DNA from 3 places in the Micromonospora sp. RL09-050-HVF-A genome. Region 1 is predicted to be linked to each of the others. Evidence: predicted binding sites of a transcription regulator. Region 1 holds the regulator's gene; each other region holds the start of a gene.
What was found. Region 1 encodes HrcA, which represses chaperone genes, less so after heat shock. Its sites were predicted from a motif close to GGTTNGCACNCTCNNNNNGAGNGTGCNAACC; they were not measured.
Positions count from the first base shown of each region.

Region 2: the regulator HrcA is predicted to act here: its motif matches at 2,961-2,991, upstream of groL (chaperonin GroEL).
Region 3: the regulator HrcA is predicted to act here: its motif matches at 4,709-4,739, upstream of J7462_RS23850 (FmdB family zinc ribbon protein).

Region 1 covers NZ_JAGKQP010000002.1:2,986,632-2,994,513, reverse strand. Annotated here, with positions in the region: gene hemW (radical SAM family heme chaperone HemW) at 1-1,188, shown strand, start outside; gene J7462_RS12845 (DUF4870 domain-containing protein) at 1,280-1,900, opposite strand; gene hrcA (heat-inducible transcriptional repressor HrcA) at 2,137-3,159, shown strand; partial or broken gene dnaJ (molecular chaperone DnaJ) at 3,233-4,377, shown strand; gene J7462_RS12830 (16S rRNA (uracil(1498)-N(3))-methyltransferase) at 4,508-5,242, shown strand; gene J7462_RS12825 (histidine triad nucleotide-binding protein) at 5,622-5,981, shown strand; gene J7462_RS12820 (serine hydrolase) at 6,067-7,464, shown strand; gene J7462_RS12815 (PhoH family protein) at 7,602-7,882, shown strand, end outside.
Region 2 covers NZ_JAGKQP010000002.1:3,927,390-3,935,271, reverse strand. Annotated here, with positions in the region: gene paaN (phenylacetic acid degradation protein PaaN) at 1-270, shown strand, start outside; gene J7462_RS17160 (GNAT family N-acetyltransferase) at 702-1,232, opposite strand; gene J7462_RS17155 (cold-shock protein) at 1,456-1,659, shown strand; gene J7462_RS32290 (hypothetical protein) at 2,188-2,913, shown strand; gene groL (chaperonin GroEL) at 3,193-4,815, shown strand; gene J7462_RS17140 (S8 family serine peptidase) at 4,924-7,398, opposite strand.
Region 3 covers NZ_JAGKQP010000002.1:5,356,577-5,364,458, reverse strand. Annotated here, with positions in the region: gene glp (gephyrin-like molybdotransferase Glp) at 1-306, opposite strand, end outside; gene J7462_RS23865 (UTP--glucose-1-phosphate uridylyltransferase) at 303-1,304, opposite strand; gene J7462_RS23860 (diguanylate cyclase) at 1,314-3,620, opposite strand; gene J7462_RS23855 (5-formyltetrahydrofolate cyclo-ligase) at 3,706-4,371, shown strand; gene J7462_RS23850 (FmdB family zinc ribbon protein) at 4,765-5,142, shown strand; gene J7462_RS32570 (hypothetical protein) at 5,741-6,181, shown strand; gene J7462_RS23840 (hypothetical protein) at 6,335-6,517, opposite strand; gene J7462_RS33425 (hypothetical protein) at 7,343-7,507, shown strand; gene J7462_RS23830 (DUF2231 domain-containing protein) at 7,769-7,882, opposite strand, start outside.

The DNA.
Region 1 (7,882 bases):
GTCGACGGCGCACTGCCCACCACCGCCCTGCGGGAGGTCGGCGCGCGCGGTTTCGGCGTCTACCTGCACGTGCCGTTCTGCGCCAGCCGCTGCGGCTACTGCGACTTCAACACCTACACCGCCGCCGAGCTGGGCGCAGGCGTCAGCCGGGAGTCGTACGCCGACACCGTGCTCGCCGAGTTGGCGCTCGCCGCCCGGGTGCTCGGCGACGCCCCGCCACCGAGGGTCGACACGGTCTTCGTCGGCGGCGGCACCCCCACCCTGCTACCCGCCGACGACCTGGCCCGCCTGCTGGACGGCATCGACCGCACCTGGGGACTGGCCGCCGACGCCGAGGTGACCACCGAGGCCAACCCCGAGTCGGTCACCCCGCAGTCGCTGAAGACCCTGCGGGCCGCCGGCTACACCCGGATCTCGCTGGGCATGCAGTCCGCCGCCGCCGGGGTGCTGGCGGTCCTCGACCGGACCCACCGCCCCGGCCGGGCCGCCGAGGCCGCCCGGGAGGCCCGCGACGCCGGGTTCGACCACGTCAACCTGGACCTGATCTACGGCACGCCGGGGGAGCGCGCCGAGGACTTCGCCGCCTCGCTGGAGCAGGTCGTCGCCGCCGGGGTCGACCACGTCAGCGCGTACGCCCTGATCGTGGAGGACGGCACCCGGTTGGCCGCCCGGATGCGGCGCGGCGAGCTGCCGTACCCCTCCGACGACGTGGCGGCCGACCGCTACCTGGCGGCGGAGGCCGCCCTCGACGCGGCCGGGTTCTCCTGGTACGAGGTCTCCAACTGGGCCCGCAGCGAGGCGGGCCGGTGCCGGCACAACCTGCTCTACTGGACCGGGGCCGACTGGTGGGGCCTCGGCCCGGGGGCGCACAGCCACGTCGGCGGGGTGCGCTGGTGGAACGTCAAACACCCCAGCGCGTACGCGCAACGGCTCGCCGCCGGGCACTCGCCCGGCCTGGCCCGGGAGATCCTCACCCCGGCCGAGGCGCACATGGAGGACGTGATGCTGCGGCTTCGGCTCGCCTCCGGGCTGCCGCTGGACGTGCTGGACGACGCGGGCCGGGCCGCCGCCGCCCGTGCGCTCGCCGACGGGCTGCTGGACCCGGTGGCCTACCCGCAGGGGCGGTCGGTGCTCACCCTGCGGGGCCGGCTGCTGGCCGACGCGGTGGTCCGCGACCTGCTGCCCTGAGCGTGGCCCCGCCGGCCCGCCGCGCACCGCAGCGGGGCGGGCCGGGGCCGGCGGTGGTGCCCGACCGGCCGGGGGAGCGGCCGGCCGGGGTTCACTTGATGAAACTGGTGGACATCGGGTAGCGGTAGGCCTGACCCTCGTTGGCCTTCATGCCGGCGATGATCCCGAACAGGATCTGGATCACCACGACCGCGATGCTGGGCAGGAAGAGCAGGCACCAGCTCACGAAGAGCAGCACGAACGCGATGATCGACCAGAGGATCTGGAAGTTCAGCGCGGCCAACGCCTGCGCCCGGACGGCCGGCGACTGCTGACCGCGTACCAGGTAGGCGATCAGCGGGGCGACGAAGCCGAGCGGGCCGAGGCTGATCAGCGCGCCGGCGGCCCCGCCGAAGTGCGCGACCAGCGCCCAGGTCTTGTCCTCGCTGTTGGCGTATCCACCGGTCGGGGCGCCGTACGCGCCGGCGGTCGGATATCCGCCACCGGCCGGGGGGTAGCCACCCGGCGGGCCGTAGCCACCCGGCGGGCCGTAGCCACCCGACGGCGGCTGGTCACCGGTGGGCGGCGGATACCCGCCGGGCGGGGGATACCCGCCTGCACCCGGTGCCCCGGACAGTGGTGCGGTGGGCGGCTCATATGGCGAGCCCTGGCCAGCGTTCGGGTCCGGCGGGTAGCCGTCCCCCGCGCCGGGCGGGCGAGGTGGTTCAGTCATGCCCGTCACGGTAGGGGCTGCTGGCAAGGGTGCACCAGAGCGACACTGGTGAGGTTGGCCTCGACATTCGGTCAGCGGCCACGCCGGCAACCCACCGGGGCGGTCGCACCGACGGTCCGTCGTTGATCAACGCAGCGGCGGTACTGCCGTCGTAGACTGGCACTCGCTACAGTCGAGTGCCAGAGCGCTCGCCGGACGCGTCAGAAGTCCGGTCGCCGTGCGACAGGAGGTGGGAGATGGGTCTCGACGACCGCAAACTCGCCGTGCTGCGGGCGATCGTCGAGGACTACGTCGCCACGCAGGAGCCCGTCGGCAGCAAGACGCTCGTCGAGCGGCACCAGCTCGGGGTCTCCCCGGCGACCGTCCGTAACGACATGGCGGTGCTGGAGGAGGAAGGCTACATCCGGCAGCCGCACACCAGCGCCGGCCGGGTGCCCACCGACCGGGGCTACCGCCTCTTCGTCGACCGGCTCTCCCGGGTCAAACCGCTCAGCCCCGCCGAACGTCGGGCCATCGAGCGGTTCCTGGTCGGCGCGGTCGACCTCGACGACGTGGTGCACCGCACCGTACGGCTGCTGGCGCAGCTCACCCGGCAGGTCGCCGTCGTGCAGTACCCGTCGCTGGCCCGCTCGTCGGTGCGGCACCTGGAGCTGGTGCCGATCTCCACCACCCGGCTGATGCTGGTCATGATCGCCGACACCGGGCGGGTCGAGCAGCGGCTGGTCGAACTGCCCACGCCGGTCCCCGCCGACGACGTCACCGACCTGCGTCGGCTGGTCAACGAGAAACTGGTCGGCAGTCGGCTGTCCGACACCCCACCGCTGGTCCAGGCGCTGGTCGAGGAGTCCGCGCCGCACCTGCGCGGGGCCATGACCACCCTGTCCACGGTGCTGCTGGAGACCCTCGTCGAGCGCACCGAGGAGCGGTTGGCGCTCGCCGGCACCGCCAACCTCACCCGGGGCGGCCTGCTCGACTTCCAGGGTTCGCTGCGACCCATCCTGGAGGCGCTCGAAGAGGAGGTCGTCCTGCTCAAGCTGATCGGCGAGGCCGAACCGAGCACCACCCGGGTGCTGATCGGCGACGAGAACGAGGTCGACAACCTGCGGGCCGCCTCGGTGGTCAGCACCGGGTACGGCCCCGGCAGCACCATCGTCGGTGGGCTGGGCGTGCTCGGCCCGACCCGGATGGACTACCCCGGCACCATCGCCACGGTGCGGGCCGTGGCACGCTACGTGGGCGAGCTGCTGGCCCAGAACTGACCAGTCAGGGCCGACGGCCGGCTCCGGCCGCCGACCGGCGCAACGCGAGACGAACATGAGGACACGGAACGCAGTGGCCAGGGACTACTACGGCATTCTCGGCGTCGGCCGGGAAGCCTCCGATGACGAGATCAAGCGCGCCTACCGCAAGCTGGCGCGGCAGTTCCACCCGGACGTCAATCCGGACCCGGAGGCACAGGAGAAGTTCAAGGACATCAACGCCGCGTACGAGGTCCTCTCGGACGACCGGAAGCGGCAGATCGTCGACCTGGGCGGCGACCCGCTCGCCCCGGGCGGCGGGGCGCCGGAGGCCCGGGCGGCCCCGGTGGGGCCGGCCCGTTCGTCGGCTTCCAGGACATCATGGACGCCTTCTTCGGTGGTGCGGCCGGTGGGGCGCGCGGTCCGCGCCCGCGTACCCGCCCCGGAGCCGACGCGATCCTGCGGCTGGAACTGGACCTGCACGAGACCGCCTTCGGCGTCGAGGCCCCAATCACCGTCGACACCGCAGTGCTCTGCACCACCTGCTCCGGGGCGGGCACCGCAGCCGGCACCCACCTGGCGACCTGCGAGGCGTGCGGGGGCCGGGGCGAAGTGCAGTCGGTGCAGCGGACCTTCCTCGGCCAGGTGGTGTCGGCCCGCCCGTGCACCGTCTGCCAGGGCTACGGCACCACCATCCCGCACCCCTGCCCGACCTGTGCCGGCGACGGCCGGGTGCGGACCCGCCGCTCGCTGACCGTCAAGATCCCCGCCGGGGTCGAGGACGGCATGCGGATCCGGCTCGCCCAGCAGGGTGAGGTCGGCCCGGGCGGCGGCACCGCCGGTGACCTCTACGTCGAGATCCACGAGCGCCCGCATGACGTCTACTCCCGCAAGGGCGACGACCTGCACTGCCGGGTCACCGTCCCGATGACGGCCGCCGCGCTGGGCACCCGACTGACCATCAAGACGCTCGACAGCGAGGAGACGGTCGACGTCAAGGCCGGCACCCAGCCGGGCAGCACGCTGCGACTGCGCGCCCGGGGCGTACCGCACCTGCGGGGCACCGGCCGGGGTGACCTCTACGTCCACCTGGACGTGCGTACCCCCACCAAGCTCGACGCCGACCAGGAGAAGATGCTGCGGGACTTCGCCAAGACCCGGGGCGAGGAGGTCGCCGAGCTGAGCAAGCAGGGCGGCTTCTTCTCCCGGATGCGCGACGCCTTCAACGGCCACGCCTGACCCCGGGCCGGCTCCGGTCAGCTCGGCCCTCGGACGGTTTCCCGGTCCGGTGGTTTCCCGGTCTGGGTTTCTTGGTCCGGGTGGTGGCCCGGTCCGGGGCGGTGGGGCCGGGCCGGTTAGCCTGATCGGCGTGTCCGCGCCGCTGTTCCTGGTCGAGTCGCTGCCCACCGCCGACCAGCTCATCCTGGACGGCCCCGAGGGCCACCATGCCGCCACCGTGCAACGGCTGCGCGTCGGCGAGGAGCTGCTGCTCGCCGACGGTCGGGGTGGCACCGCCACCGCCGTGGTCACCGCCGTCGGCCGGGGCACCCTGGACCTCACCGTCACCTCCCGGGGGTACGTCGACGCGGACGTCCCCCGGCTGGTCGTGGTGCAGGGCATCGCCAAGGGCGACCGGGGTGAACTCGCCGTGCAGGCGATGACCGAGGTCGGGGTGGACGAGATCGTGCCCTGGGCGGCGTCCCGCTCGGTGGTGCAGTGGCGCGGCGACCGGGGCGTACGGGCCAGGGAGAAGTGGGCGGCGACCGCCCGGGAGGCGGCCAAGCAGGCCCGTCGTGCCTGGTTGCCGGTGGTGGCGGGAGCACCGGACGAGTCCACCGCCACGGTGGCCCGCCGGATCGCCGGGGCCGGCGCGGCGTTCGTCCTGCACGAGGAGGCCGAGGAGCGGCTGACCACGGTCGAGCTGCCGACCACCGGCGAGATCATCCTCGTGGTCGGCCCCGAGGGCGGCATCGCCCCGACCGAGTTGACCGCCTTCACCGAGTCCGGCGCCCGCCCGGTCCGGTTGGGCCCCTCGGTCCTGCGTACCTCCACCGCCGGCGTGGCCGCCCTCTCCGTCCTCTCCACCCGCCTCCCCCGCTGGTAACCCCCTCTTCCCCTCCCTCCCTCGCCCCACCTCCGCCCCACCTCGCCCCGGCCAACCTCCCTCGTCCCGTGATCAAGAGCTTTACGTCATCCGCGAGCCCAATCCCGCCCTAAACCTCTTGATCACCGAGCCCACCACCCAACCCTCGGCGTTGGTGGCTGGTGATCAAGAGGTTTGGGTCATCTGGGGGCTTGAAATTGGCGTAAAGCTCTTGATCACCGGGACGAGAGGGCTGGCCGAGGCTGGGTGGGGCGGGGCTGGGTGGGGTCGGCGGGCTGGGCTGGGTGGGGTGGGCTGGCGGGGGATGGGGCGGGTCGGGGTGGCGGGAGTGGGGGTGGTGGGGAGTGGGGGTGGTGGGGGTGGTCTTTAGAGTGGGGGGATGGGAGCTGACTGTCTGTTCTGCCGCATCGTCGCCGGGGAGATTCCGGCCACCATCGTCAAGGAGACCGCCGGCACCCTGGCGTTCCGCGACATCGGGCCGAAGGCGCCGGTGCACGTGCTGGTCATCCCCAAGGAGCACTACGCCGACGTGGCGACGCTCGGCCAGGGTGACCCGGCGCTGGCCGGTGAGGTGCTGGCCACGGCTGCCGCGGTGGCCGAGGACGAGGGGCTGACCGGCGACGGCTTCCGGCTGATGTTCAACACCGGCGCGTACGGCGGGCAGGAGGTCTTCCACGTGCACGCCCACCTGCTCGGTGGCGCGCCGCTCGGACCGATGCTGGCCCGGGACCTGGCGTGACCTGCGGAGGCTGCCCGGGGCCAGGCGTGACCACCGCCGGCGACCCGGCCTGCGACGTGACGGTCGTCGACGATCGGAGACCGGTGTGACGTCCGAGGCGGGACCGGGCACCGGCCCGGCCGCCACCCACCGGTTGGCGCGGCTGGTCCGGCAGGTCCAGGCGCAGGCCCGGGTGCCGGCGCTGGCGGTGGCGTTGCACCGGGCCGACCGTCCGCTGTGGACCTGCGAGGTCGGCGGCACCGGCAACGACACCGTGCTCGGCCCGCGCAGCCGGTTCCGGATCGGTTCGGTCACCAAGACCTTCACCGCCGTGCTGGTGTTGCAGTGCCGCGACGACGGCCTGCTCGACCTGGACGACCCGCTGGGCCGGCACCTGGACCTGCCGGCGCACGGCGAGCTGACCGTACGCCGGTTGCTGTCGCACACCGCCGGGCTGCAACGGGAGCCGTACGGGGACGTCTGGGACACGCTGCGCGCGCCGCAGGTGGACGAGTTGATCGCCGACCTGGTCCGGGTCGAGCGGGTCCTACCCACCGGCCGCCGCTACCACTACTCCAACCTGGGCATGGCGCTGCTCGGCCGGCTGGTCGGCGCGCTGCGGGGCGGCACCTGGGCGGAAGTGCTCGCCGACCGGGTGCTCACCCCGCTGGGGCTGGCCGACACCTCGGTCGACCCGGGGTCGCAGGCGGTGACCGGGTTCCTGGTCGACGCGTACTCCGACGAGGCGCATCCGGAGCCGCCGACCGACTTCGGGGCGGTCGGACCGGCCGGCCAGTTGTGGAGCACCGCGACGGACATGGCCCGGTGGGCGGCGTTCCTGGCCGACCCGGGTGCGCTGGACCCGACCGGGGCGGTGCTCGCCCCGGCCACCCTGGACGAGATGCGCTGGCCGGTGACGACCACCGACGAGACGGCCTGGAAGGCCGGCTTCGGGCTCGGGCTGATCCTGGTGCCGTACCCGGACCGGGTGGTGCACGTGGGGCACGACGGTGCGATGCCCGGTTTCCTGGCCGGGGTCTACGGCCGGCGCGGTGGTGACGGCACGGCCGGCGCGATGGGCTGCGCGGTGCTCGCCTCCTCGGGCACGGCGGCGCAGGTGCTGGAGCTGCCGCACCGGTTGCTGGCCGCCGCCGCCGAGCACGACCCGGCGGACATCCCGCCGTGGCGTCCGGGCCCGGGCGCGCCGGAGCCGCTGCGCGGGGTGCTGGGCCGCTGGTGGGGCGAGGGATTCGAGTACGTCTTCAGCTGGCACGAGGGGACGCTGCGGGCCCGGGGCGCGGACGATCCGGTGGGCCGGCCCCCAGCGGTCTTCGCGTCGACCCCGCAGTCGCCTGACGTGTTCCGGACCGTCGCCGGGCGGGAGGTCGGGGAGTTGCTGCGGCTTACCCGGGACGCTGACGGCACGGTGGTCGCGATGCACTGGGCCACCTACCGCTTCACCCGTCACCAGGAGACCTTCGACCGGTACGACTTCCGGGCCTGACCGGGCGACCGGGCCGGGAAATTCGACGCGGTGCCGCCGGTGCGGAGCGGATACGATAGGCGTATCGTCCGCACGCCGTGCCAGCAGGGCACGGCGCGAGATGGAAGCAGGTGGCGCAGGGCCCCACGGCCCGACCTATGACCGGCACCCCACCTCCCGGCCCGCCCCGGGTGCAGACCAGGATCACGGTTCCCGATGCCAAGATCATGGTCAACCTGCTCGGCGCGGGCGACGAGATCCTGCGACTCGTCGAACGTTCGGTCACCAGTGACGTGCACGTCCGTGGCAACGAGATCACCATCACCGGTGCGCCCGCGGACAATGCTCTCGCCGAGCGCCTCTTCAGCGAGCTGCTCGAACTGATCGAGAAGGGCGAGACCCTGACCACTGACGCTGTCCGGCGTACCGTCGGCATGCT
Region 2 (7,882 bases), 940 kb from region 1:
ATCCTGCGGTCCACCGTCGGAGAGTCCGGCGCGCTGACCGCCGCCGTCTACTCCACCGACGAGGCGGTGCTGGACGCCGTCGAGGCCGCCGCGATCGACGTCGGGGTGCACCTGTCGGCCAACCTCACCGGTGGGGTCTTCGTGAACCAGTCCGCCGCTTTCTCGGACTTCCACGGCAGCGGCGCGAACCCGGCCGCCAACGCCGCCCTCACCGACGGCGCCTACGTCGCCAACCGCTTCCGCATCGTCCAGTCCCGCCGCCCCGCCTGACCCCACCGTCCCCTTCCCACGCCCCCGCCTTCCCCACCACCCCCACCCCCGTCCGCGCTCCGGCTGCGGGCGGGGGTGGTCCGTGGTCGGTGGTCCGTGGTCGGTGGTCCGTGGTCGGTGGTCCGTGGTCCGTGGTCGGTGGTCGGTGGTCGGTGGTCGGTGGTCGGCCGTCGGTGGTCCGTGGTCGGTGATCAAGAGGTTTACGTCAGCCTGAGTGGCTGATTTGACGTAAACCTCTTGATCACCGGCCCGGCCCGGCGCGGCCCGGCCCGGCGCGGCCCGGCGCGGCCCGGCCCGGCGCGGCCCGGCGCGGCGCGGCCCGGCGCGGCCCGGCCCGGCCCGGCGCGGCCCGGCCGGCCCGGCGCGGCCGGCCCGGCGCGGCCCGGCGCGGCGCGGCCCAGCCCGGCCCGGCCTGGGGTTTGGGGTGGGGGTCAGGCGGGGCGGCGCATCTGGAGTTCGGTGAGGGCGGGGATCTTGGGGTGCGGGACGCGGACGCCGGTGTCGGTGAAGCCCAGACGGTGGTAGGCCCGGTAGGCACGGTCGTTGCCGACCACCACCTCGAGCATGAGCTGTGGTCGGCCGCAGGCGCGCGACCAGGCGGCGACCTCGTCGATCAGCGCGCCGAGCAGGCCGGTGCCCCGCCACGAGGGGTTCACGTAGACCGCGTAGACGACCGTCAGGTCCGGCTCGTCGGGGGCGACGGTGCCGCCCGCGTGGCCGACCAGCCGGCCGCCGGGATCGGCCACGAACTGGGCGGTGTGGCACCCCTGGGACACGTACGCGATCCGGGCCGCGTAGTCGGCGTGCGGGCGGGCGGCGGCCTCGGCGACGGTCTCCAGGAAGGCCAGCGGCGCATCCGCGAGCATCTCCAACCGCAGCGCCCGCATCCGGGCGGCGTCCTGCGGGCGCACCCGGTGCACGGGTGCCGTCCGGGTCACCGGTGGGGCCGGGGCAGATGTCATGTGCGCATGCATACCGCAGCGATGAACGCCGATGGGTAACCGGGTCGATACCCGTCCGATTTAGGCCGATTTGAGGTCGTGCGCGGTCGTCACTCCTCGTGTAGCGTGCGATTTCGGTCACCGATTCAGCGGCCTTCACCGATCGCCGAAACGGTGGTTCTCCGCTGTCGGCCCGCCGGCATCCCGGGGTTGTGGAACGCCGCGCAGAGTGAGGAAGTGCACCGTGGCACAGGGCACCGTCAAGTGGTTCAACTCCGAAAAAGGCTACGGCTTCATCGCCGTCGACGGCGGGCAGGACGTCTTCGTCCACTTCTCCGCCATCGAGATGGACGGCTACAAGGCGCTCGACGACGGTCAGCGGGTGGAGTTCGAGATCGCCCAGGGTCAGAAGGGGCCGCAGGCCGAACGGGTCCGCGTCATCGCCTGACCTGTCCTGCGGGTCCCACCCGCCGGGCCACCCGTGGGACGGTTGGCGGCGGGGGTCGGTGCGGGGAAAGATCGTGAACCGTCCAGGCGTCCTCGCTGAGGAGGGTTCATGTCCGACCAGTCACCTCCGGGTCCACCCGGCCCCGCTGCCGGGTCGCCGGGCGGACCATGGGGCCCGCCGCCGGGGGGCCCGCCGTCGGGCCAACCCTCGTGGGGTCCGCCGCCCGGGGGGCCGCCGTCGGGCCAACCCTCGTGGGGTCCGCCGTCGTGGGATCCGTCCGCAGCGGGGCCGCCGGGCTGGAGCTATCCGGCTCCCGGTGGCCCGTACCCGGGCTATCCCCCGGGTGCCGACGGCGGTTTCCCGCCGCTCGGGAGCTATCCGCCGCTCGGGGGTCATCCGCCGGTCGCCGGGGGCGGCTCCTGGGGGCCGGCGGACCCGCTGGTCAATCCGCCGTACGCCGGGCTGGAAGGCTGGTTCGCCCGGTGCACCGGAGCGTTGCGTCGAAGTTGGCGGACCCTGCTGCCGTTGATGCTGCTCACCCAGGTCGTGCCGGCGGTGGCGGTGTCCCTGCTCTCCCTCGGCACGGGGCCCGACGCCGCCCCGCTGCCCGCCGACGGCTCGATTCCCGACGGCTACCTCAGTGACCTGGTGATCTACGGGGTCTCGGTGTTCCTGGTCGCGCTGGCCTTCGGGGTGGTGCAGGGCATCGGCTGGGCGGGTGGCACCTGGGTGGTGGCCCGGCAGGCCGCCGGCCAGCCGGCCGACCTGCCCGGCGCGCTGCGCTACGGCGCGCGCCGCTGCCTCGGCCTGTGGGGCTGGATGCTGGTGCTGGGCCTGCTCATCGGCGTCGGTTTCTGCCTGTGCCTGCTGCCGGGCATCTACCTGGCGTTCGCCCTCGCCCTCGCCGGCCCGGTCTACCTGTTCGAGGGGCAGAACCCGATCGGGCGCTCGTTCCGCATGTTCCACGACCGGTTGGGCATGGTGCTCGGCCGGGTGGCGCTGGTCGCACTGGCGGTGCTGCTCGGCAGCGTGCTCGGTGGGGTGGTGGAGTCGGTCGGCACCGTGCCGTTCGGCACCGACCCGTTCACCGCGCCCGGCACCGCCGTGGGTGCGGTGGCGGTGATCCTGGTGAGCGCGGTGCTGGTCGTGCCGGTCTACCTGGTGCAGCTGGTCGGCCTGGTCGTGACGTACGCCGAGCAGCGCGCGCAGGAGGGGCCGGTGAACGTCGCGCGACTGGTGGCGGAACTCGGCTGACCGGCCCCATCGTGCTTGCACTCGGCAGGGGAGAGTGCTAAACAGGTCATTGGCACTCGCATACGGTGAGTGCCAATGGTCGGGGCGGTAGGGCCACGGTCACATCGGCGTCTCGATGGCGTCGGGTGGCACATGGCCGGTCGTCGCGGGCTGTCCGGCCCGACCGAGGAGGACGTCGTCGTCGCCAGGTGGCGACGTCCCCAAGGTGCGTACACCAGGCGGCCCGTCCGGGGACACAACCCCCGGGTGGCCCGTGAGTGTCCAGGAGGACAACGCCGTATGGCCAAGATGATCGCGTTCGACGAAGAGGCTCGCCGCGGCCTCGAGCGGGGCATGAACCAGCTCGCCGACGCCGTAAAGGTGACCCTCGGCCCCAAGGGCCGCAACGTGGTGCTCGAGAAGAAGTGGGGTGCCCCCACCATCACCAACGATGGTGTGAGCATCGCCAAGGAGATCGAGCTCGAGGACCCGTACGAGAAGATCGGCGCCGAGCTGGTCAAGGAGGTCGCCAAGAAGACCGACGACGTCGCCGGTGACGGCACGACGACGGCGACCGTCCTGGCCCAGGCCCTGGTGCGCGAGGGTCTGCGCAACGTGGCCGCCGGTGCCAACCCGATGGCCCTGAAGCGGGGCATCGAGGCTGCCGTGGCCAGCGTCTCGGAGGAGCTGTCCAAGCTCGCCAAGGACGTCGAGACCAAGGAGCAGATCGCCTCCACCGCCTCCATCTCCGCCGGTGACAGCACCGTCGGCGAGATCATCGCCGAGGCGATGGACAAGGTCGGCAAGGAAGGCGTCATCACCGTCGAGGAGAGCAACACCTTCGGGCTGGAGCTGGAGCTCACCGAGGGCATGCGCTTCGACAAGGGCTACATCTCCGCGTACTTCATGACCGACCCGGAGCGTATGGAGGCCGTCTTCGACGACCCCTACCTGCTCATCGTCAACAGCAAGATCTCCTCGGTGAAGGACCTGCTCCCGATCCTGGAGAAGGTCATGCAGTCGGGCAAGCCGCTGCTGATCATCTCCGAGGACATCGAGGGTGAGGCCCTGGCGACCCTGGTCGTCAACAAGGTCCGGGGCACCTTCAAGTCGGTCGCCGTCAAGGCGCCGGGCTTCGGTGACCGCCGCAAGGCCATGCTCGCCGACATCGCCATCCTCACCGGTGGCCAGGTCATCAGCGAGGAGGTCGGCCTCAAGCTGGACGCCGTCGGCCTCGACATGCTGGGCCGGGCCCGCAAGGTCGTGGTGACCAAGGACGAGACCACCATCGTCGACGGTGCCGGCGACGCCGACCAGATCCAGGGCCGGGTCAACCAGATCCGGGCCGAGATCGACAAGAGCGACTCCGACTACGACCGCGAGAAGCTGCAGGAGCGGCTGGCCAAGCTGGCTGGCGGCGTTGCGGTGATCAAGGTCGGCGCGGCCACCGAGGTCGAGCTGAAGGAGCGCAAGCACCGCATCGAGGACGCCGTCCGCAACGCGAAGGCCGCCGTCGAGGAGGGCATCGTCCCGGGTGGTGGCGTCGCGCTGGTGCAGGCCGGCAAGACCGCCTTCGACAAGCTGGACCTGGCCGGCGACGAGGCGACCGGCGCGCAGATCGTCAAGATCGCGCTGGACGCCCCGCTGCGGCAGATCGCCGTCAACGCCGGCCTGGAGGGTGGCGTGGTCGTCGAGCGCGTCCGCAACCTGGACGCCGGTCACGGCCTCAACGCCGCCAGCGGTGAGTACGTCGACCTGCTGGCCGCGGGCATCATCGACCCGGCCAAGGTGACCCGGTCCGCGCTGCAGAACGCCGCGTCGATCGCGGCGCTCTTCCTCACCACCGAAGCCGTCGTGGCGGACAAGCCGGAGAAGACCCCGGCCGCCCCGGCTGGCCCGGGTGGCGGGGACATGGACTTCTGAGTCCAGCTCCAACGCCGAACGGGGCGGGCCGCGCGAGCGGTCCGCCCCGTTCCGTGTCCGAGGACCGTACCCAGCCGGGCCGGCTCACCCCGGCGACCGGGGGGCCGGTCAGCGGCGGGCCGCCCGCACCGCCGCGTACGCGTCGACCAGACCGGCCCCGGTCGACGCCGCCACCGGGCCGCAGCTGAGGTCGGCGGGTCCGGCGGGTTGCGCGGTGTCCCGCAGGATGTTCCGGGTCCGGTCCAGGTCACCGACCAGCGCCGGGTTCGCCGACCACATCAGTGCCACCACTCCCGCCACCTGCGGGGTGGCCATCGAAGTGCCGTCCAGGGCGGCGTAACCGCCGCCGGGCATCGCGGAGAGGACCTCCGCGCCGGGGGCGACCAGGTCCGGCTTGGCCGCCCCACCGGCGGCGGGCCCCCGGCTGGAGAACTCCGTGACGCGCCGGTCGCGGCCCACGGCGCCCACCGTCAGCACATCGGGGTACGGCGCCGGCGGGTCGACGATCGACCCGCAGTCGGGTCCGGTGTTCCCTGCGGCGGCCACCACCAGAATGCCTGCGGCCGTCAACGCGGCGGTGGCCGGGCGCAGCGCACCCGCATCACAGCCCTCGACCGGTGGGCACCCCCACGAGTTGGTGAGCACGTCGGGGGCCCGCTCCGGCCGACCGTCGGTGAACGGGTCACCGCCGGCCGGGAACGGGGCCAACATGAACTGGAGGCAGTCCAGGTAGTGCGCGGGGCTGCCCAGGTTGCGGTCGAGGTTGACGCAGCCCACCCACTGGGCTCCGGGGGCGACCCCGATGCCGTCGCGTCCCACCGCGCTGGCCGTGGTGTGGGTGCCGTGACCGCCGGAGTCGGTGGGGGCGCGGGTGTGGTCCCACGGGTCGTACCAGGAGTCGTCGCCGCCCCGGAAGTTGGCGGCCAGGGTCGGATGGGTGCCGTCGACCCCGGAGTCCGAACTGCCGACCACCACCCCGGCCCCGGTGACGTCCAACTCCGACCAGACCCGGTCGGCGCCCAGCATCCGGATGTTCCACTCCGGCCCGGTCGGCGCGGGCCGGTCACCCCGGCTGGCCGGTGCCGGCGCGGGCAATGGTCGGAGCCGCTGGCTGACCAGCACCCGGGCCACCTCCGGCCGCCCGGACAGCCAGGCCCGCACCGCCGGCCCGCCGTCGGTCTCGATCGCGTTGACCAGGTAGTACGGCGTCGGGTCGAGGTGTAGCCGGGTCAGGTCCCGGCGCAACGCCCCCTGGGTGCGTTCGGCGGTGGACACCAGTCGGCGGTAGACCTCGGCGGTCCGCGCCTCCCGGCCGGCGCGACCTGGCGTACCGGCGGGGATGCCGGTGAGGTCGGCCTGCTCGCGGAGCACCACCAGCAGCCGTTCGCCGTGCAGGCCGGGCTGGCCGGCGACCACGTCGACCACGCCGAGGGTGAGCAGCAGGACGGCTGCGCTCGACGCGGCGACCAGCCGGCGCGGTGCGCGCCCGCGTGGCCGGGCGAGCAGCACCCCGTACCCGATGGCCAGCACGACCGCGACGGCGAACCCGACGCCGGATGCGACCGCGACCCAGTAGGGGACGTCGCGGGTGGTGGCCAGCAGGACCGAGATCTCCTCCGGGTCGGCGAGCGCCAACGGGCCGAACGCCGCCAGACCGACCAGCCACCGGACCGGCGCGGCACCGGCCGGTGCGCCGGCCCGGCGGGCCGCCACCTGGCACGCGCCCAGCACGAAACCGAGTGGCGGGACGAACAGCAACCCGGGCAGTTGGGCGCCGGAGTGGCCGGTGCCCGCGACGACCAGCAGCAGGACCACCCCGGCGACCAGGCCGCCGACCAGCACGGTACGGGCGGCCCGGGGTGGCCCGTCGCCGGTGAAGGGGGACCAGAACCGGTCGCCCAGCAGCGCTGCGGCCAGCAGGCCGACCGCCGTCGCGGCGAGCGCGGCGAGCGCGGTCTCCAGCAGACCGCCCAGCGCGCCGAACCGCACCCACGGCAGCAGCAGGGCCAGTCCGGCCGCGATGGCCAACAGGGTGACCGCCCTGGGTCGGCCGGCACGATCCGTGGCCGTGGCCGTGGCCGTGGGGGTGGGGGTGGGGGTGCCCGTGGCTGTGGCGGTGCCCGTGGGCTGGGGTGGGGTGGTGGCGGCCGGGCCGGACAGTCGGGCGGTCAGCAGCGCGAGCAGGGTCGCGGTGACGGCCAGCGCGGCCAGGTACAGCTCGTGGTGTACCTGGGGAAGCGCCCGCAGGGAACCGAGGGCGAGCAGGGCGAGCGCCGCGCCGAGCCAACCCCACCCGGTGGCCCGTACCCGGGGTGAGCGGGGGAGCAGGGCCAGCAGCAGGGCGGGTAGGCCGACCAGCAGGGCGGTGGCCAGGCTGAGGGCCGGCCAGAGCCACGCCTGCCGGTCCCATCCCGCGGCCACCTGCAACTGCTCGACCGACCAGCCGACCGCCTGGAGCAGGACGGCGAGCACGACCGTCCAGCCGCCGGCCAGTGCGGCCGCCACCACCGGCCACGGGCTCGACGGACGGCCGGCGGCCGATGGTGGGCCGTAGCCCGGCGGAGGTGGTGTGTCGGCCAACATCCGGAAACAGTACGACGCACGTCGCCGTCCGACGGCTTTGCCGGTCCGACGACCGTCCCCGCCCGTCGCCGGTGGACCCGGGGAAACGCGGACCTGCGCGGTCCCCGCCCTCGCGTGGGCTCGGCTCCGCCCGGTCCGCCGCTGCGTCCACCTCCCGCGTTCCGTCGCTTCTCCCCGGTCGCCGGCACCGTTCCGTGGTCACGGAAAGTGACGGAAGGTGGGGGTGTGGACCTCCACCTTCGGATCCTTTGCTCTGCTGCCCTGGACGCACCGGTCACGGAACGTGCGCGTCGCGTGGAGAGCAGCAGAGCAAAGGATCCGAGGGAGGGATGTGGGGGATGGGCGGGGGATGCGGCGATCGGGCTGGTCACGGCGATGGGGAGGCGGTGTGAGGGGCGGAGGGGTCGGCGAGAAGCTGATTACGGAGAGTCATCGAGGCGATCCGGAGGAGTCTTGCTCAGTGTCACCGGATCGGCGGTGCGGA
Region 3 (7,882 bases), 2.4 Mb from region 1:
CCAACTCGCCGCGCCCAGGTCGCCGACCACGTTGAGCCGCACCGCCCGGCCCGGTCCCTGCGTGGGGATCGGGCCGTACCCGACGAGGTCCTCCCAGCGCGCGGCGTACCCGTCCACCGCCGCCTGGTCGAAGGCGGGGAACGAGTGCGGGGCGACGACGTCCGAGGCGAGGACGTTGCCGTACGCCTGGGTGAGGTCGAGGTCGAGCGGGGGCAGCGCGCGCAACCTGCGCAGCACGCTGCCCAGGTAGTCGGCGAGCGGCGTCAACTCGTTCGCGGCCGCCTCGGCGTCGGCCGTCGAGGTCATGTACCGGAGCCGCCCGCCGTGTCGCGTACCCCGTTGATGATCGCCGCGGTGACCGTCTCGTCGCCGTTGTTGACGAACTCGGTCAGCCAGGCGCGGAACTCGGCGCCGAGGTCCTCCCGCTCGACGGCGATCTGCACGACTGTCTGGAGGTAGCCCAGCGGCATGCCGGTGTCGTAGCGGGTGCCCCGGTAGACGATCGCGTGCACCGGCACCCCCTCGCTGCGCAGCAGTTCCATCGCGTCGGTCAGCTGGATCTCCCCGCCGCTGCCCGGTTCGGTACGCCGGATCGCGTCGAAGATCCGCCCCGGCAGGACGTACCGGCCGAGGACGGCGAGGTTGCTCGGGGCGTCCTCCGGCTGGGGCTTCTCCACCATGCCGGTGACCCGGACGACCTCTCCGATGTCGGTCAGCTCCGCTTCGGCCGGTTCGACCGAGGCGATGCCGTACCGCTTGGTCTCGGCCGGGTCGACCTCGAAGAACGCCAGCACCACCCCGCCGGTACGGGCCTGGAGCTCCAACATGGCCGGCAGCAGCGGCTCCGACGGCTTGACGAACTCGTCACCGAGGAGCACCGCGAAGGGCTGGTCGCCGACGTGCGACTCGGCGTACCCGACGGCGTGGCCGAGGCCGAGCTGCTCCGGCTGCCGGCAGGTGTAGATCTCGGCCAGCTCGCTGGGGCGCTTGACCGCGGCGAGCCGCTCGGCGTCGCCCTTGGCCTCCAGCCGGGCCTCCAGGTCGGGGCGACGGTCGAAGTGGTCCACCATCGACGTCTTGCCGCGACCGGTGATCAGCAGCACGTCACCGATGCCGGCCTGGGCGGCTTCCTCGACGATGTACTGGAGCACCGGTCGGTCGATCACCGGTAGCAGCTCCTTGGGCACCGCCTTCGTGGCCGGCAGGAACCGGGTGGCCAGGCCGGCGGCCGGGATCACGGCCTTGACCGCGCGGGCGCGACCGGTCGCGGCGGTCGTTGAGGGGTTCGCTGAGTGCTCCGACATGCCGCGAGACTATCGGCCACGGCTCTGCCGCGGCGGGTGAGGACCGGAAGACGCGCCGCCCGGCTGCGTCACACCGGGAGCACCGACGGCGTGCCGACCGGCCGGCCCACCGGTCGACCCGTCGGCAGGTAGGTCGATCGACCCGTCGGTCGGCAGGTCGTCGCCGGCTACCCGGTCGGTGGGCGGCCGGTGGGCGGGTGGCCGGGTGGCGCTGGTCGGCCCGACGGGCGGACCGGCCCGGGGCAGGCCGTCGTCCGGGCTGGTCGCCCCCGCCGGTACGGCGATCTCCTCGACCGCACCGTCGGCTGCCGGCGTCGGTCGGGGCCGCGCCGTCGCCACCCGGTAGCCGTCACGGCCGGCGCCCTTGGCCGCGTACAACGCCTCGTCGGCGGCGTCCAGCACCTCCGCGCCGGTGCAGGCGTGGTCGGGATAGACGGCGATGCCGATCGAGACCGACACCGCGATCGTGGTCGGGACACCCGCGTGGCCGGCGACCACGACCGGGGCCTCCCGCACCGCCGCGCCCAACCGCTCGGCGACGGTCGCCGCGCCCCGGGCGTCGGTCTCCGGCAGCAGCACCACGAACTCCTCACCGCCCTGCCGGAAGGCCAGGTCCACCTCGCGGATCTCGCCCCGGACCCGGCGGGCGAACTCGGCGAGCACGGCGTCCCCGGCGGCGTGCCCGTAACTGTCGTTGACGATCTTGAACCGGTCCAGGTCGAGGACGAGGATGCTGAGCATCCGGCCGAACCGGCTGGCCCGCTCCACCTCCCGGCGCAGCGACTCACGCAGGTACCGGTAGTTCCACAGCCCGGTCAGCGGGTCGGTCAACGACAACCGCTGCGCCTCCTCGTGCACCCGGACGTTCTCCACCGCCACCGCCGCGTGCCCGGCGAAGGTCCGCAGGGTCGCCAGGTCGTCGTCGTCGAACTCGCCGACGCCCAACCGGTCGTAGAGGACCAGCACCCCGACCGCCGGGTCCCGGCCGGCGGCGTCCCCACCGGGTGCGGTGAACGGCACCGCCACGTACGTCTCGCACCACGGTTCGCCGGTCGGCGTCGGGCCCGACGGGACCCGGCCCCGCTGCGGTTCACCCGTGGCGGCGACCGCACCGACCACCCCCGTGCCCACCGGCACCCGCAACTCCTCCGGCTCGGTGCCCGGTGGGCAACGCCCGGCCAGCCCTTCCGCGCACTGCCCGACGAGCACCCCGGCGTCGTCGACCAGCAGCACCGCCCCGGCCCGCGCCCCGGTCGCCGCGATCGCGCTGTGCAGGATCACCCGCAGGATGCGTTGCAGGTCGTGGGTGCTGGCCAGGGTGTCCCCGAGCACCCTCAGGTGCCCCCGCAACTGGTCCCGGCTGCTGGTCAGCGCAGCCACGTACCCGGCGGTCTCCCGGATCATCCGGTTGAACGCGGCGGCGAGCCCGCCGATCTCGTCCCGGCTGCGCACCGGCACCCGGGCGGTCAGGTCACCCCGGGCGACCCGGTCCACCGCACCGGCCAACTCCACCAACGGCCGGGTGGTGACCCGGGCCAGCCGCCACGCCGTCAGCACCGCCACCACCACGGCGAGCAGCACCGCCCCGACCAGTGCCGCCGGCAGGCCCGACGGTCGCTCCCCGGCCACGGAAAGGACCAGAGGCAACGGCTGCCCCGGGGCCGGCCCGAGCCGCCGCACGTACCGGCCGTCCCGGGTCGCGGTGACCCGGTCACCATCGAGGGTGCCGGCCGCGGCGAGCACCGCGTCGCGTACCCGACGGGTCTCGGTGGTGTGGGTGATCCGGTCGGGGCCGGCGGTGTCGTCGAGGAGGGTGACCGCGACGCCGGTCGCGGCGGCCAGCCGGGCCACGAACGCCGGGTCGACCACCTCGGCGGCGGCCACCGCGCCGAGCGGCGTGCCCGCCGGGTCACGCAGGTCCACCCGGGCGCTCAGCGCCCGGACCGGTCCGCCGGTGCGGACGCCCGCGCAGTCCTGCCACGGAGTCGCCGGCCCACCCGGGGTGGCGTACGTGGTGCCACCGGTCACGTCGGTGACCAGCACGGCGGTGGCCAACCCCCGGCTGACCACCTGACCGGCCGCGCCCGCCCGGGTCGCCGGGTCGGGGCGCAGGGCCACCGCGTCGGCGGCGGCCCGCAACTGCTGGCACAACGCGTCGATCGAGGTACGCACGGCGGACGCGGCCAGGCCGAGCCGTTCGGTGGACCGGGTGCGGTCCACCGTCGACAGGGTGGTGCCGACGAAGACCGCGCCGAGCAGCACGGGACCGAGCACCACCGTGAGGAAGGCCGCCGTCAACCGCCCGCGTAGCGTCAACGCTGTCCCCCCGGAAGTTCCAGGCCCGTTCCTGCGATGCTGACACAGAGCGACCACATTGACAGCGTTGCGTCAGGAGTGTTGCGTGCCCGATTTTTCTGATGAAGCGGAAGCCCTCCACGCGGCCAAACGCGAGACACGCGCCGTGCTGCTCGCCCACCGCCGGGCGCTCACCGCAGCCCACCGCTCCGCCGCCGCGACGCGCGTCCAAGCCGAACTGACCGCGCTGGTACGCCGCCTGCGGCCGGCCACGATGACCGGGTACGTGCCGGTCGGCTCCGAGCCGGGCGGCCCCGACCTGCCCGAGGTGCTCCGGGCCGCGCTGCCGGCCGGGGCGGAGCTGCTGCTGCCCGTGCTCCGCGACGACCTCGACCTGGACTGGGCCCCGTACGCCGGACCGGGCACCCTGGTCGCCGCCGGCCGGGGGATGCGCGAGCCGGACGGACCCCGGCGGGGCCGGACGGCGATCGTCGGAGCATCCCTGGTGGTGGTGCCCGCCCTGGCGGTGGACCGGCACGGCCTACGGCTGGGCCGGGGCGGCGGCTCCTACGACCGGGCGCTGGCCCGGGTACCGGCGGCCACCATGACCGTGGCGCTGCTGCACGACGGTGAACTGCTCCCGGTGCTGCCCGCCCAGCCGCACGACCGGCCGGTGCGGGCGGCTCTCACCCCGTCGGAAGGTCTGCGCCTGCTCACCCGGGACGGGATTGCGCTGACGGCGTCGGGCTCCGCTGATGCTGCGGTCGGCTGACGGCGTCGGGCCCCGCTTCGGCTGACGGTGTCGGGCTCCGTGGTGGCACGGTGCGCTGACGACGTCGGACTCCGCTGATTCTGCGGTCCGGTGACGGCGTCGGGCTCTGCGGCGGCGCGGTGCAGTGACGACGTCGGACTTCGCTGGTGGCGCCCTGCCGACGGCGGGCGGTGCGCCGACGGCGGGCGGTGCGCCGACGGCGTCGAACTTCGCCGGTGGTGGGGTGCGGACCCGGCTCGCCGAGGTCCGGTTCGCGCCTGCTCCCCCGCTGGTCCGGACCTCCCGGCGGGTGGGTGACGATCACGTCCGCTGGACGAACCCGGGTCCGATGACGCACCATTGGCACTCGAATACGTCGAGTGCCAATCGGCTGAACCAGATCCGGAGGAGAACGTGCCCACGTACCAGTACGCCTGCACCGCGTGCGGCCACCAGCTCGAGGCGGTGCAGTCGTTCTCCGACGAGCCGCTGACCGAGTGCCCCGCGTGCGAGGGGCGGCTGCGCAAGGTCTTCAACTCGGTCGGGGTCGTGTTCAAGGGCTCCGGCTTCTACCGCACCGACTCCCGGGCGGCGGGCACCGAGGGCAAGGGCGGCACGACGAAGCCGGCGAAGTCGGAGGGCACCTCTTCCGGTGGCGACTCCTCGGGCTCCGGCTCGTCGTCGACCTCGGGCGGTTCCTCGACCCCCAACTCGTCCTCCTCGTCCACCACCTCCGGCCCGTCGGGCTCGACCAGTTCCACCAAGCCCGCCCCCACCACCACGACCTCCTGACCCCCTCCCCCACCGCCCCACCCCGCCCCCGCGATCAAGAGCTTTGCGTCACGTTGACGCAGTGATCAAGAGATTTGCGTCAAGTTGATCGCGGTATTTGACGCAAACCTCTTGATCACGCCACTTGTGGGTGGGTGGGGGGACGGGGGTGGGGGGACGGGTGGGGGTGGGGTTTTCCACAGGCGGGGTGTTGTCCACAGGGTGTGGGTGAGGGGGCGTGGGGTTTGGGTGGGTGCGACATAGCCTGCTGGGCCGGGGGGTGCCGCCAGGGCATCCGGTGAGCGGCAGAGGGTGTTGCATGGTGACCGGTGCGGTCGATGGAGAAGGCTCGCTGCGAGCATTCCGCTGGCCGCGTCGCCCCGGTGGGGGGACCATGTTGCGGGCGGCCTTGGTGGCGGTCCTGCTGGGGCTGGCGGTGATCGTCATGGACACCCCGGCTGGCTGTTCCACCGGTGCCCCACCACCTGCCGTCGCCCTCGGCCCGGCGGGACCTCCCATGGGGAGGCCCCATGCCACAGATCCCGCCACCGGCAGGCCCAGCGCGGCCGGACCTCCCGCCGGCACATTCAACGCGGCGGGATGTCCGGACCCACCGACCGTGGCCGGGCCCGCCGTCGGCGGCCAGTCCGGCCAGCCGCACCATCGGACGGTACGACCGGGCGTCAGCGGGGCCGGCGTCCCCGACGGGGTGGGCGACCCCCGGTCCGGTACGCAGGAGACCGGAAGGCCCGCCGAGGAAGGCACCCCGACTGCCGTACCGCTGCCGAGCGGCTTCGTGGGAGTGCCCGTCCGCCTGGCCGAACCGGCCGCCCTCGCGGTCCTGCGCCCCGGTGCACGGGTCGACCTGCTCGTGCTGCCGGCCGGGCGCAGCGCTGGAGCACCTGTTCTGCTGGCGGCCGACGCCCTGGTCCTCGACGTGGTGGGCGCCGGGGCCGGGGACGGCTCGTCTGCGCTCTACCTGGCCGTACGCCCCGATCAGGCGCAACGGTCCGTCGGTCAGCCGGAAGGGAGCCGCTTCAGCGTCGTCATCCGAGGATGATCCACTCCTGCGGCGAGGTCTTCGGCAAGGTCGTCGTCGACCACACCGCCTGACCGCCAGACTGCGGGCCGAGACAGCGATATCGCGCCCATCCGGAACCGCATTGTCGCCACCCTGGAGTGGATGTTGCGGCCCACCGGCGGCCGACGATGGTCAACTCCAGTGTGGGGGGCGCTCGGCGAGCAACCAGTCGTCGTTGCCGTCCCGGCGCTCACCCCACCCGAAGTCGGTGTCGTCGGCGGTCTGCTCAGGCAGCACCACGAAGTCGTCGCTGAGGTCGACCGCGCGGTCGTCATCGCCGGGCACACCGCCGCCGGCCAGATCCTCGGTGCTCACGAGCGGCAAGGTTACTCCTCAGACCGCCCACTTCCCGCACACCACCACGGCGGCCAACTGCCGGGTCTCCCCGGCAAGGGTCCGCCGCGTCCGGCCCTCACGTTGGTAGCGTCGGATGGCGTGACGACCCCCAGCGGTGCCAGCCCCGACGACGAATACTGGCGACGCCCACCCGCACAGCCGCCCACCCCCACCCCCGCACCCACCGAGCCGACACCCTCGACCCGCCAGCCTCGCCCGAGCACCATCCCCGGCGGAACGGGTGCCCCGCACCACCTTGACGGATCTCCCACCACCGGGGTTGACGCGGCCCCTGAGGCCGGGGCCGAAACCAGGGCCGAGACCAGAACCAGTGCCGGAACCGAACAAAGGGCCGGAACCGAACACAGGGCCGAGACCGAACACGGGGCCGGGAGCGAACAAAGGGGCGCGACCGAACAAGAGGCCCGGACGGGAGGAGGTGCCGGGACCGGAACTCGTGCCGCAGAGGAGGCCGGGGCAGAGAGCGGGGTCGCGACCGGCGCGGGTGCCGGGGGTGCCGGGGAAGCGGAAGGTGGGGCGACGCACCAGCCCTCGCCCTGGGCCAGCCCGGTCGACGCGCCGGCACCCGGCCTGCCGTCCGGTCGACCCGCCAGCCCACCGGCCGGCCCGCCGTCCGGTGAGCCGGCCGCGCCGCCGAGGGTGGATACGTCGATCCCGGGAACGGTCCCGACCACTCCCTGGACGGGCAGTACCGCACCGGGGACGAGTTCGGCCTGGTCGGGGCGGGGTGGTTACCACGGGCCGCCGCCCACCACGCCACCGCCGCCGGGCTGGCGTCCCCCGGTGCACCTGGAAGCGACTCCCGCCCGCACCCTGCCGGCGCAGGACATGGAGGCGATGGACGCGGCAGAGCAACGGGCGCAGCGGGTCACCTGGAGCGTCGGCGCGGTCATCGGCACCGTGTTGCTACTGCTGCTCTGTCTGCTCTGCTCCCGGGCACTGTTCTGAACACCCGCCGAACACTCCCGAACGCCATCCGGCGCACACGCCGAAGGCGCTGCCCGGCCCACGCGCCGACCGACCAGGCCAACCAGGCCGACCAGGCCGACCGGTCAGCACGAACAAGACCGCTCAGCACCCGGACAACCGGTCAGCAGGCGGACAACCGACCGGGCAGCCAGGCCGAACGGGCCCGACCGGGCCGCCATGCCGACCGGGCCGCCATGCTGCCGGGCAGCCAGGCCGACCGGTCAGCACGCAGGCGACTGGTCAGAACGTGTTGCTCCACACCGAGGCGGCACCGCTGTCCCCGGTGAGATAGACGTAGACGAGCGCGAACACCGACAGCACCACGACGATCGCGGTGAGGACCCAGGGTGCCCA